3 regions of the Frankia sp. CcMO1 genome follow, and region 1 is predicted to be linked to each of the others. Evidence: riboswitches for the same ligand, from Rfam matches in the RefSeq annotation. Region 1 holds a riboswitch; each other region holds the start of a gene.
What was found. A riboswitch is a leader RNA that binds a small molecule or an ion and turns the genes downstream of it on or off. The one in region 1 is predicted to bind thiamine pyrophosphate.
Positions count from the first base shown of each region.

Region 2: it holds a riboswitch for thiamine pyrophosphate, as region 1 does, so the genes downstream of both, thiC (phosphomethylpyrimidine synthase ThiC) here and AC08OU_RS20895 (thiazole synthase) in region 1, are expected to answer to the same signal.
Region 3: it holds a riboswitch for thiamine pyrophosphate, as region 1 does, so the genes downstream of both, thiO (glycine oxidase ThiO) here and AC08OU_RS20895 (thiazole synthase) in region 1, are expected to answer to the same signal.

Region 1 is NZ_CDWTMG010000250.1:1,300-5,575, reverse strand. It holds gene AC08OU_RS20905 (NAD(P)/FAD-dependent oxidoreductase) at 1-166, opposite strand, end outside; gene thiH (2-iminoacetate synthase ThiH) at 206-1,372, opposite strand; gene AC08OU_RS20895 (thiazole synthase) at 1,369-2,394, opposite strand; TPP riboswitch at 2,390-2,503, opposite strand; partial or broken gene AC08OU_RS20890 (protein kinase domain-containing protein) at 2,820-3,485, shown strand; gene AC08OU_RS20885 (PASTA domain-containing protein) at 3,928-4,276, shown strand, end outside.
Region 2 is NZ_CDWTMG010000218.1:1,211-5,486, forward strand. It holds gene thiC (phosphomethylpyrimidine synthase ThiC) at 1-1,755, opposite strand, end outside; TPP riboswitch at 1,746-1,853, opposite strand; gene AC08OU_RS19770 (ATP-binding cassette domain-containing protein) at 1,998-3,524, opposite strand; gene AC08OU_RS19775 (branched-chain amino acid ABC transporter permease) at 3,521-4,276, opposite strand, start outside.
Region 3 is NZ_CDWTMG010000005.1:35,570-39,845, forward strand. It holds gene AC08OU_RS01740 (ANTAR domain-containing protein) at 193-1,011, shown strand; gene thiE (thiamine phosphate synthase) at 1,072-1,770, opposite strand; TPP riboswitch at 1,782-1,893, shown strand; gene thiO (glycine oxidase ThiO) at 1,882-3,063, shown strand; gene thiS (sulfur carrier protein ThiS) at 3,054-3,254, shown strand; gene AC08OU_RS01760 (thiazole synthase) at 3,257-4,051, shown strand; gene AC08OU_RS01765 (SigE family RNA polymerase sigma factor) at 4,274-4,276, shown strand, end outside.

The DNA of each region.
Region 1 (4,276 bases):
CGTCGATACGGCCGGAGAGCACGGCCTTGGACAGGGGCGGACGATCGTAGGGCCGGTGCGGCTCCGCCCCGAGCAGGATCACCTCTCCCGCGAAACCACGTGCGCGCACCTCGGCGGCGGCCCGGCCCCCCGCCATTCCCGCGCCCACGACGACTATTCGCTGCATTCGAGCAGACTATCGATGACCCGCGACGCCGGGCCGCCGTCACCGCACCGGGTCGACGAGCGGAAAGGCGTCCTTCCACACCGGCTCGTACCCGGTTTCGGCGAGCATCGCGGCGATCTGTGCCGGCGAACGCTCGTCGGAGATCGAGAACTGTTCCTGGGCCGTGCCGGGCGTGGTGTAGCCGCCGGGTTCGGTGGAGGAACCGGCGCTCATGGTGGTCACGGCGATGCGGACGAGCCCGTCGCGCAGCACCGCCGGCTCCCGGGTCGACAGCGACAGCGCCAGGTCCGGCTCGAACAGGCGCAGGGCCGCGTACGCCTGGACGAACTCCGCGTCGCCGACGACGACGACCGGCGGGAACCCGCTGGCACTCGGCTTGATGCGCGGCAGCGCGATCGAGACCTCGGTCCGCCAGTAGCGACGGGAGAGAAAGGATGCGTGCGCGGCCAGCGCGAGCACGTCAGCGCGCCAGTCCGGGGCGAGCCCGAGCAGCGCGCCGATCCCGAGCCGGCGCGCCCCGGCCCGCGCGGCCCGTTCGAACGAGGACAGCCGCCGGTCGTAGTCACGCTTCCAGCCGGCGACATGCACCTCGGCGTAGCGGGCCCGGTCGTAGGTCTCCTGGTAATGGACGACTCCCTCCAACCCGGCACGCACCAGCCGGGCATAGGTGTCGTCCGACCAGGTCTGGGTCTCGATGCTGATCGAAGGGAACATCGGCCGCAGCCGCTCGACCACCGCGACGAGGTAGTCGGCCGACACCTCGACGCGATGCTCGCCGGAGACGAGCAGCAGATGACGGAACCCCCGGTCGGCCAGCAGGCGTCCCTCCACTACCACCTCCTCGATACCCAGCGTGCGGCGCACCACCGGCAGGCCCTTGGCGAAGCCGCAGTAGGTGCAGGACGACAGGCAGGCGTTCGACACGTACATCGGGGCGAACAGCCGGACCGCCCGACCGAACCGGAGCAGGGTCGCCTCCCGGGCGGCAATCGCCAGCTCCTCCAACCGGGCGGTGGCCGCGGGTGAGAGCAGGATCGCCAGCTCCGCGAGACCGATCCGGGGAGTGGCTGACCCGCCGGATCCGGGCCGAACCCGCCGCAGCACCGTGCCCACCTCGGCGGACGTGGCCCGCCGCGACATCGCGGACAGCCCGGCCAGGTCGTGACCGGCAAGTTCGCGCGCGAACTCCCCTGGCGGGGCGCTCACCTGGACGCCTCGCCCACCACCGCCGCCGGCACGGGTACCGGGGACGCCGAGGGCGCGGGCGACGCGGGTGACGGGTGGGCGCCGAGGAACCCGGTGAGCGGGGAGGAGGCGGACGCCACCGTGGCCGGGCCGGCGGCCCCTCGGCCGGCCAGGAAACCCAGCCGGCCGGCGGCGGTGGCGAGCGCGAAGGCCCGCGCCATGCGCGCCGGATCGGCGGCCACCGCGATGGCGGTGTTGACCAGCACCGCGGCCGCGCCGATCTCCATCGCCTCGGCCGCGTCCGAGGGCACCCCGAGCCCGGCGTCCACCACCACCGGCACCCCGGCGCTCGCCACGATTGCCTCGATCGCGTCCCGGGTGCGCAGCCCGCGGTTCGAGCCGATCCAGCTGCCCAGCGGCATCACGGTGGCGCAGCCGACCTCCTCCAGCCGGCGGGCCAGCACCGGATCGGCCGAACAATAGGGCAGAACCGTGAAGCCGTCAGCCACCATGAGCTCGGCGGCGCGCAGGGTCTCCACCGGATCCGGCGCCAGGGTGCGCGGATCCGGGGTGACCTCCAGCTTGACCAGACCGGTGCCCGTCGCCGCCCGCCCGAAGCGGGCCAGCCGCAGCGCCTCGGCCGCGTCCACCGCTCCCGAGGTGTTGGGCAGCAGGGTCATCGACCGCGGGATGAAGTCGAGAATGTCGCCGTCACCGATCCGGCCGATGTCGACCCGGCGCAGCGCCACGGTGACGATAGTGGCACCGGAGGCGACGAGGCTGTCCCGCATCACCTGGTGACTCGCGAACTTCCCGGTGCCGATCAGCAGCCGGCTGCCGTAGGACCGCCCGGCGATGACGAGATCGTCCGCCCCCGCGGCACCGTGCCCGGCCTCACCACCGCCCCCACCCCCGCCGTCGGCGTCGGCGTCGGCGTCGCCACCGGAGGAGGCACCTTCACCGGCGAGGCCGCCGAGACAGGAACCATCGGGAGGAGAATCACCGGGACGGGAGCCGGCAGGACGTAGTGGGTGCTGCGGCACGATCTTTCATCCTCCCCACGCGCGCATGACCGCGATCGGGTATACGGGTCGCCGACGGGATACTGGCCGGCCTCTCAGCCCACGTCCGCGGGCTCCCCGGAGCAATCGACAGTGTAACCGCTGCTCCCTGGCCGCGGCTTCGGGTGTCCCGCCGCGACGCCGATCTGCGCCCGTCGACGATCATCTCGACCTCGGGAGCCGATTCAATGTGGGCATCCGGGTTTCATCCGGTAGACACCATGCTGCGCGACGAGGTACTTCTCGCTCGAACGGCGTATCCGGGTTAACCTCGCGGGGCTCCGGTAGCGGCATCCTTCGGCAACGATCGTAAACTCTCCCTCGTGGATGCCACCGTGGCCGACCCCGTCATAGGTCGGCTTCTCGACGGCCGCTACACGGCGCAGGAACGGCTCGCCGTCGGCGGGATGGCGACGGTGTACGTCGCGCACGACAACCGGCTGGACCGGCTCGTTGCCCTCAAGGTCATGCATCCCACTCTCAATCACGACCCGGAGTTCGTCACCCGTTTCCATCGCGAGGCCAAGGCCGTGGCGCGGCTCAACACCCCGCGCGTCGTCTCCGTCCTCGACCAGGGCTCCGACCACATCCCCGCCGGCCTGGTCAACTACCTGGTGATGGAGCTGGTGCGCGGCCGGTCGCTGCGCCAGCACCTGGGTGCCCAGGGCCGGCTCCCGGTCGCCGAGGCCATCGAGATCATCGAGCCCGTGATCGAAGCCCTCGGCGCCGCGCATGCCGCCGGCATCATCCACCGCGACATCAAGCCCGAGAACATCCTGCTCGGTGACGACGGCCAAGTGAAGGTCGCGGACTTCGGCCTCGCCCGTCCGGTGAGCCAGCCCACCCAGGCACTCACCGGCGGAGTGGTGATGGGCACTGTCGGGTACCTCGCCCCTGAGCAGGTCACCCACGGCGTCGCCGACACCCGCAGCGACGTCTACGCCGCCGGTGTGGTGCTCTTCGAATCCCTGACCGGGCAGCTCCCGCACAGCGGCGCCACCCCGATGTCGGTGGCCTACCAGTCCGTCCACGGCGACGTGCCGGCGCCGTCCACCATGATCGAGGGCATTCCCGCCGAGCTGGACGGTCTTGTTCTCCGGGCCACCGCCCGCGACCCGGCGCGCCGGCCGGCCGATGGTGCGGCGCTGCTGGCGGAGCTGCGGCGCATCGAGCCGTTCCTGCCCCCGCAGGACGCCTACCCGAGCGGGTTCACCGGCGAGATCGAACGGATCGGGTTGGCCGAGCGGCCTCCAGGGGCTCGGGATCCCGGGTACACCCAGCCATTCCAGGCCGAGGACTACGACGACTCCCAGGGCGCCGGGGCGGGGGCCGCCGCGGAGCGCGCGTTCGCCGGTGCCGGGCCGGGCCAGCCAGGCACCGGCGCGCTCTATCGATCCGCCTCCCCGCCCTCCCCGACCGCCACGGCCTATCTCGGGGGGTGGTGGCGGGCGCGGGCAGCGACGAGCCGCCGCATCGCCACGCTCCCGGGGGCTCATCCCGGTCGTCGTCGGTGGCGTGGCCGTCCTGGTCCTGCTGCTCGGGATCCTCGCGTTCCGTTCCCTGTCCGGCGGAGGGACCGAGGTCCCGCTGCTGACAAACCTGAGCAGATCCGACGCCGAGAAGATGCTGCGCGACGCCGGCTTCCAGTTCACCTACCTCGACCCGGTCACCAGCGCCACGGTGCCGGTCGGCCACGTCTCCCAGCAGGATCCCCAGGACGGGTCGAAGGTCAACAAGGGCGCGCTCATCACCCTGCGGCTGAGCTCCGGGCCCGCGACGGTGCGCGTGCCGGACCTGGCGAACCTCACCGAGGCCCAGGCCAAGGCCCGGCTGGCCGAAGTGAACCTGACCCTCGGCGGCCTGA
Region 2 (4,276 bases), on a different contig from region 1:
GTCGCCGGCCGGGCCCGCGCCATGCCCGGCCGGGTCCAGCCCGTCCCCGCCCGCGTGTGCCCGCACCTGGTGGGAAATCTTCATCGAGCAGAAGTGCGGGCCGCACATCGAACAGAAGTGCGCCGACTTCGCGGCCGGGGCCGGCAGCGTCTCGTCGTGGAACGCGCGTGCGGTGTCGGGGTCGAGCGCGAGGTGGAATTGGTCAGCCCAGCGGAATTCGAACCGGGCGTCCGACAGGGCGTCATCCCAGGCCTGCGCGCCGGGATGACCCTTGGCGAGGTCGGCGGCGTGCGCGGCGATCTTGTAGGCGATGACGCCGGCCTTGACGTCGTCCCGGTCAGGCAAGCCGAGATGCTCCTTCGGGGTGACGTAACAGAGCATGGCGGTACCGGCCCATCCGATCATCGCCGCCCCGATCGCGGAGGTGATGTGATCGTAGCCGGGGGCGATGTCGGTGGTCAGCGGCCCGAGGGTGTAGAACGGCGCGTCGTGGCACAGCTCCCGCTGCAGCTGCACGTTCTCCTCGATCTTGTTCATGGGCGCGTGCCCGGGGCCCTCGATCATCACCTGGACGTCGTGCTCCCACGCCACCTGCGTCAACTCGCCCAGGGTGGCGAGCTCGGCGAGCTGTGCCTCATCGTTCGCGTCCGCGATGGACCCGGGCCGCAGGCCGTCGCCCAGGGAGAACGTGACGTCGTACGCGGCGAAGATCTCGCACAGCTCGGCGAAGTGGGTGTAGAGGAAGTTCTCCTCGTGATGGGCCAGGCACCAGGAGGCCAGAATCGAGCCGCCGCGCGAGACGATCCCGGTCCTGCGCCGCGCGGTCAGCGGCACGTAGCGCAGCAGCACCCCCGCGTGGACCGTCATGTAGTCCACACCCTGCTCGCGCTGCTCGATCACGGTGTCCCGGTAGACCTCCCAGGACAGCTTCTCCGGCCGGCCACCGACCTTCTCCAACGCCTGGTAGATCGGCACGGTCCCGACCGGCACCGGCGCGTTGCGGATGATCCACTCACGGGTCAGGGCGATGTCCGACCCGGTCGAGAGGTCCATCACGGTGTCCGCGCCCCAGCGGGTCGCCCACACCATCTTCTCGACCTCTTCCTCGATTGAGGAGGTAACGGCCGAGTTGCCGAGGTTCGCATTGATCTTCACGAGAAACGCACGGCCGATCGCCATCGGCTCGGACTCGGGATGGTTCACGTTCGCCGGCAGCACGGCCCGCCCCGCGGCGATCTCCGCCCGCACCGTCTCGACGGGAAGACCCTCCCGCAGGGCGACGAACTCCATCTCCCGAGTGATCTGACCGCGGCGGGCGTAGCCCAGCTGGGTTACGGAAGGCCGTCCCGGCACCGCCCGACGGGGCACTCGCACCTGCCCGCCGAGATCCGTCCCGCCAAGACCGGGCGTCCCAGAACCGGGCGCCCCGGTCCCGGGAACGGTCCGCTGCTCATCCGGCGCGGTGTCGCCACGCTGGGCGATCCAGCTGTCCCGCGTCGCCGGCAGACCCCGGCGCACGTCGATGGTCACCCCCGGATCGGTATATGGACCGGAGGTGTCGTACACCACGACGGTGTCACCCGTGGTCAGCACGATCTCCCGCATCGGCACCCGCAGATCGGGATCCGCACCGACCAGCCAGGTCTTGCGGCTGCCCGTCAGCGGACCCGTCGAGACCGCCGTCATCGCCGCGGCCGAGATGGACGAGGAGGAGGACGAGACAGAGGAGGACGAACGGTCGGTGCGCGACACCATGTAAGACTCCCTACGCCGGCATTACCCGGACAGGTTCCTGCGGTCGGCGGCCCCAGCCGCCCTCTCAGCCCCTTGGCGGAGCTCCCGCGATCAACTTCGACGCTTGTCGACAGTAAGACACCGCCGGCCCGCTCGCCACCCCTTCCGGTTCATCCGACGCATGCCCCACACCATCGGGCGACGTGAGAGCCCTGTTCCGCCGGACCCCGGTTTCTCCGCGTGGCGGGGAACGCCGGACCAGCTCAGCGGTCCGGGGCCACCGCCGGCCCGGAACTCCCGCCCAGGTAGGCCGTCTCGATGAGCTCGGGACGCGCGACGAGATCCGCCGCGCTCGCCGACAGCGCGATCCGGCCCCGGTCGAGAACGTAGCCACGGTCGGCCACCTGCAACGCGAGCGAGACGAACTGCTCGACCAGCAGCACGCCGGTCGACGTCTCGAGGGCGATCGTGCGCAGCAGGGCGAGCAGCTGCGGCGCGACCCCGGGTGCCAGGCCGAACGACAGCTCGTCCACCAGCAGCAGACGCGGTCTGCGCACCAGAGCGACAGCCAACGCGAGCCGTTGCCGCTCACCCCCGGACAGTTCTCCGGCCGACCGGTCGAGCAGGCCGCGCAGCACCGGGAACCAGTCCAACACCGGCCCGATCTCGCCGGATGAGCGCCGGCCGGCCGCCAGGCGCAGGTTCTCGCGGACGGTCAACCGCCCGAGTGACCCTCGTCCCTGCGGTACGACCGCCATCCCCCGGCGGGCGAGTGTGCTCGGCGCGGCCCGGCGCGACCGGTCATCGAGGACCTTGACCCGCCCCCTCGACGGCGTCAGCAGCCCCGCCGCCGTGCGGATCAGCGTCGTCTTGCCCGCGCCGTTCGCTCCGAGCAGCGCCACGATCTCCCCGGCACCGACGGTGAGCGACACGTCCCGGAGCACCGGAACTCCGTCGTATCCGCTTGTGACCCGGTCGAGCACGAGCAGATCGCCCCCGCCTCGACCGGGGGCCGGCGCCGGGGTGGAGCCAGGCATGGACCCGGAGGCAGAGGCCGGGGCAGGCCCGGCGCGGTCGCCGCCGTCCGGCTCACCACCGCCCAGATAGGCGGCGCGGACCGCCGGATCGGCGCGCACCTCGGCAGGCCGACCGCGCGCGACGACGCGGCCCCCGTCCAGGACGAGGACGTGGTCGCATACGTCGAAGACGAGCTTCACATCGTGGTCGACGAGCAGCACGGCGATGCCGTCGGCGGCGATGCGGCGCAGCCGGTCGGCGAGCGTCCGGCGGGCGGCCGGGTCGAGACCCGCGGCCGGTTCGTCCAGCAGCAGGACCTTCGGCCCGGCGACGAGGGCGCGGCCGAGAGCCACCGAGGACCACTCGTCGTAGGAGAGCGTCGACGGCAGGCGGTCGGCGATCGTGGCGAGCCCGAGTGACCGGGCCGGATCTGGCCCGTCCGCGGGTCCGGGTGCCCGGGGCGTGACGACGGCCAGGTTCTCCCCGACCTCCAGGCTGTCGAAGAGTTCCAGCGCCTGGAAGGTGCGGGCGAGCCCCAACCGCAGCCGCTCATGCGCCGGCAGTCCGACGAGCACGGCACCGTCCAGCGTGACGGTGCCCGCGCTGATCGACGCAAACCCGGTGAGGGCGTCGATCAACGTCGTCTTTCCGGCTCCGTTGGGTCCGATGAGCCCGGTGATGGTGCCGGCCGACAGGGTGAAGGAGACATCCTCGAGGATGCGCGTACGGCCCTGGTCGGCGGCGAGCATGTCGACCGCCAGCAACGCCGTCACGGGGCTCCGCCCGGGTTGACCGGATGCGGGGTCAGGCTCGGCCGGCCCTGGTCCGGCGGCTGCGGGTGTCGCACGTGATCTCCTCGACGCGTTCGCTGCCCAGAACCGGTCCGATGCGTGCCACCCGACCGATCCACGCGGCTCTGATGATCGGCGCGAGCCGTCCGATGCGGTCGGTACGCGAGCCCGGCCGGACGTAGCACCGCCAGCACCACGACGGCGATCCCGCACAGCACGGACTGGTACTTGCCGAGCCCGGCAACCTGGTCCAGCACGATGAACACGATTCCGCCCGGCACCAGCAGACCGCCCAGCAACGCTCCGCCGACGCTCGTCACCCCACCGGCGGCCGCGATCGCCAGGAAGAACAGCGAGGCCGTGACGCCGAACGAGTCGAAGGACAGACGTCCCTGACCGTAGCCGATGAGGCAACCGCCGAGACCGGCGATCGCGGCGGAGAGAGTGAAGGCGAGTACCTTCGTACGACGGACGTCGATCCCGGCTGCGGCAGCGGCCCGTTCGTTCGCGCGCACGGCCAGCATGCGCCGGCCCAGGTCCGCGGTGCGCAGCCGGGCGACCCCGTAGCAGCACGCGGCGAGCACGGCCAACGCCAGCAGCCCGTACTCCGGCCGAGGGAACCCGGCACCGGCGAGCCCGAGATCGAGGCCGAAGATCTTCGGATTCGGTACTACCGACCCGGCCAACCCGCCGGTGACCAGCGGGTTTCCGAACACCACCTCCTGGATCGCGAC
Region 3 (4,276 bases), on a different contig from region 1:
CATCGGACACCCCGTGCGCGCGAGCCGCCTGACCGGTACCAGGGGTGCCAGCTGCGTCTCGCCCGACCCCGCCAGCGCGACTCGGTCACGATCGGAGGACCGGATCGGCACTCGATCGGCACTGAACCGGTCAATACTTTACTGTCAGTAACAGGCCGGTCTCTAACGGTAGGACTATCTGGCCGCATCGCCATGGCGCACAAGGAGGAGGTGTCGGTGGTGGTCGACGACTCCCCCGAGATCTCACCTGCCGTGGTGGAGTTGTGTGGTCTGGGTATCGCGAGCGGCGATCTGCGCTGCGTTCTGCGACGGGTGACGGAGCTGGCTTGCTCCGCGATCCCGGTGGTGGACGCGGCGTCCGTGCTGGCGGGTGACCCGGCCGAGCCGGACCTGCTGGCGACGTCCTGCTCGCTGGCGCAAGCCGGTGACGGCGTGCAACACCGCAACGCTGCCGGCCCGACCTTCGACGCGTATCGCCTGCGCCAGGACATCGCCAGCGGCGACCTGGCCGGCGATCCCCGGCTGGCTGCACCCGGACCGGACCTGCCGGTCCAGAGCTGCCGGGCGTTCCCGCTCGCAGCGGACGGCACGGGTACCGGCGTTGTCGGTGTCACCGGTGTCCTGACGCTCTACGCACGCCTGCCGTCGACCCTGGACGGGGCGGCGGTCGCGAACCTCGCAGGCCCGTTCGCTGCGACGGCACAGGCCCTGATCAAGGACACCCGACGGGTCGGCGAGATCGTCACGGAACGAGACCAGCTCCAGGAGGCGATGCGGTACCGGAGCGTGATCGAACAGGCCAAGGGAATGATCATGCTGGCCCGCCGATGCGACGCCGACCAGGCGTTCGCACTCCTGGTCCGGATGAGCAACGTCCGCAACATCAAGCTCCGCCTCGTCGCCGAACACTTCGTCGCCAACGGCGGGCACCTGGACCCGCCACGCCGCCCCGCGCCTCGCCGGAACTCACCCGAGCACGGCCAGGCCCCCCGGCGACGAACCGAGAAGTAGCCAGTGTCGGCCGGGGACACCGCGGAGTGCCCGCCGGGTGCCGCGCAGTAGGCCGAAGATCTACGGGACACGCCCTGGCGCCTCGCGTTCCGCAGAACGCAGCCGGGCGGCCAGCGCCGCCGTCGCCGCCGCCGGATCGTCGGCCTCGGTGATCGCCCGCACGACGACCACCCGCGTCGCGCCGTGCTGAAGCACGCGATCGATGCGCGGCAGGTCGATGCCTCCGATCGCGAACCACGCCCGGCTCCCGGCCACACCGGGCGGGGCCAGCCGAGCGGCGTGCTCCAGCAGCGCGAGGCCCGTGGCCGCACGCCCCGGCTTGGTCGGCGTCGTCCACACCGGGCCGGCGCAGAAGTAGTCCGCTTCCCGCTCTCGAGCGGCGGCCGCTGCCTGTCCGGGATCGTGCGAGGACAGACCGATCAGGGTCTCGTCGCCCACGATCTCGCGCGCGACCTTCGCCGGCAGGTCGTCCTGTCCGAGGTGCAGCACGGGCGCGCCGATCGCCCGGGCGACGTCGGCGCGGTCGTTGACCGCGAACAGCCGGCCGTGCCGCTCGGCCGCCGCGGCGACGACCTCCAGGTGGCGCAGCTCCTCCCGGGCCTCCAGCCCCTTCTCGCGCAGCTGGACGATGTCGACCCCCGCGCCCAGGACGGCGTCCAGGAAGTCGGCCAGGTCACCCTGCCGGGAGCGGGAGTCGGTACACAGGTAGAGACGGGCGCCCGCGAGCGCCGCGGGCCGATCGCCAGGCATAAGCCGCATAGTAGGTAGACTGAAGACGCACGGGAGTCCGGTGGGCCGGGCTGAGAGGGCGGAACCCAGAAGCCGCCGACCGTCGAACCTGATCCGGGTAATGCCGGCGCAGGGAGGCCGATGAGCAGCTTTGACGTCGTCGTCGTGGGCGGCGGCCTGATCGGGCTCGGGATCGCCTGGCGGTGTGCCCGGAAGGGCCTCACCGTCGCGGTCTCGGACGCCGCGCCCGGCTCCGGCGCGTCCGGCACGGCCGCGGGGATGCTCGGGCCCGTCACCGAGCTGTCGTACGACGAGTCGTCGCTCCTGCGGCTGAACCTCACGTCCGCCGCACTCTTCCCCGCGTGGGCGGCGGAACTTCGCGACGCCACCGGTCACGACATCGACTACCGGGCGCACGGGACCGTCGTGGCCGCCTGGGACCGGACCGATCTCGCCGTCCTGCACGACCTGCATGCCTTCCAGCAGCGACTCGGCCTCCGGTCCGACCTGCTCACCGGGCGGCAGTTGCGCCGCCTCGAGGACCGGACGGCGCCCGGCCTCGCCGGCGGGCTGCTCGCTCCGGACGACCACCAGGTGGACCCCCAGCGCATGCACGCGGCTCTCCTGGCCGCGGCGACGGCGACCGGGGCCCGCGTCGTCACCGGCACCCGGCGGATCCTGCGCGCCCACGGCGCCGGCGGCGGAGCTCATCGGGGACGCGCGACCGGCGTCGAGCTCGCCGACGGCGGCCGGATCGCCGCGGGCACCGTCGTCCTCGCGGCCGGCGCCTGGAGCCGCGACCTCGCCGGACAGGACGACGGTGCCCGGCCGCCGGTGCGTCCGGTCAAGGGACAGGTTCTCGTCCTGCGCGGCGACGGGGAGGAACCGGTAGCGCACCACGTCGTGCGCGGACTCGTCCGTGGTAGCCCGGTGTACCTCGTGCCGCGCGGGGACGGGCGCGTCATCGTGGGCGCGTCCAGCGAGGAGGCCGGATTCGACGTCACACCCCGCGCCGGCGCCGTCTACGAACTGCTACGTGACGCGCAGGCCCTGGTGCCGGCCGTCGGCGAGCTGCGGCTGGAGCGGGTCAGCACGAGCCTTCGCCCGGGGACGCCGGACAACGCCCCCCTCATCGGACCCACCGGCGTGAACGGTCTCGTGCTGGCGACCGGCCACTACCGAAACGGCGTGCTGCTCACGCCCGTCACGGCCGAGGGCGTGACCTCGCTGCTCCTCGACGGACACGTGCCCGAGCCCCTGGCCGGCTTCTCCCCCGCGCGATTCGGGGAGAGACAACCCTTCGAGGAGACAGCGTGGAACTGACAGTCAACGGCGCCCCGCGCCGGATCGCTGACGGCACGACACTGGCCGAGCTGATCGCGACCGTCCAGGGCGACGGGCGCGGGATCGCGGTCGCCGTAGACGGCGACGTCGTCCCCCGCAGTGAGTGGCCACGGCACGAACTTCGTGGCGGGCAGGAGATCGAGCTCGTCACTGCGATGCAGGGAGGGTGAGCATGACCCGCACCGATCCGGCCGACGACCCGCTGCGCATCGCCGGTGTGACGCTGCCGTCCCGGCTCATCCTGGGGACCGGCGGCATCCCGAGCCTTGAACTGATGGGCGACGTCATCCGCGCGTCCGGCACGGCGATGTGCACGGTCTCCGTGCGCCGGCTTCCCATGGGCGACGACGCCGGCGGATCCGTGCTCGACGTCCTGGCCGGCACCGGCACCCGCATCCTGCCCAACACCGCCGGATGCCGCACCGCCCGCGAGGCCCTGACGACGGCGCAGCTGGCCCGCGAGGCGCTCGGGACGGACTGGGTCAAGGTCGAGGTCATCGCGGACGAGCACACCCTCCTGCCCGACCCGCTGGAGCTGCTGGTCGCCGTGGAGCGCCTGGTGGCGAAGGGATTCACCGTCCTGCCCTACACGAACGACGACCCCGTGCTGGCGCGCCACCTGCAGCAGGCCGGCTGCGCGGCGGTCATGCCGCTCGCGGCGCCGATCGGCAGCGGACTCGGCATCCGGAATCCCCACAACCTCGAGCTGATCGTCGCCGAGGCGCGTGTGCCGGTGATCGTGGACGCGGGAATCGGGACGGCGTCCGACGCCGCGCTCGCGATGGAGCTGGGCTGCGACGCCGTTCTGCTGGCGTCCGCCGTCACCCGGGCCCAGGACCCGAGGCGCATGGCGGCGGCGATGGCGGCCGCTGTCACGGCCGGGCGGCTGGCGCGCCTCGCGGGACGGATCCCGCGCCGTTCGGAGGCACTCGCGTCCTCACCGACGACCGGCCTCGCCATGCTGTGACCCTGTCCAAGCGCCGAAAAGGGCTGTTTCGACCCGTCCCGCCCAACTCTCGCGGCAGTGGCCTGCCGGGATTCCCTGGCGGGCCCTGCTGCCCATGCCCGATGATCGGGCCGTTGCGTTGCCGATCCAGCGGTGCGCGACACCAGGACAGGAATGGCGTATGTGCTGCACGTCACACGTGGTCTCCGGCAACCCTTCTGGGCCCGGTGACGACCGGTTGGCGTG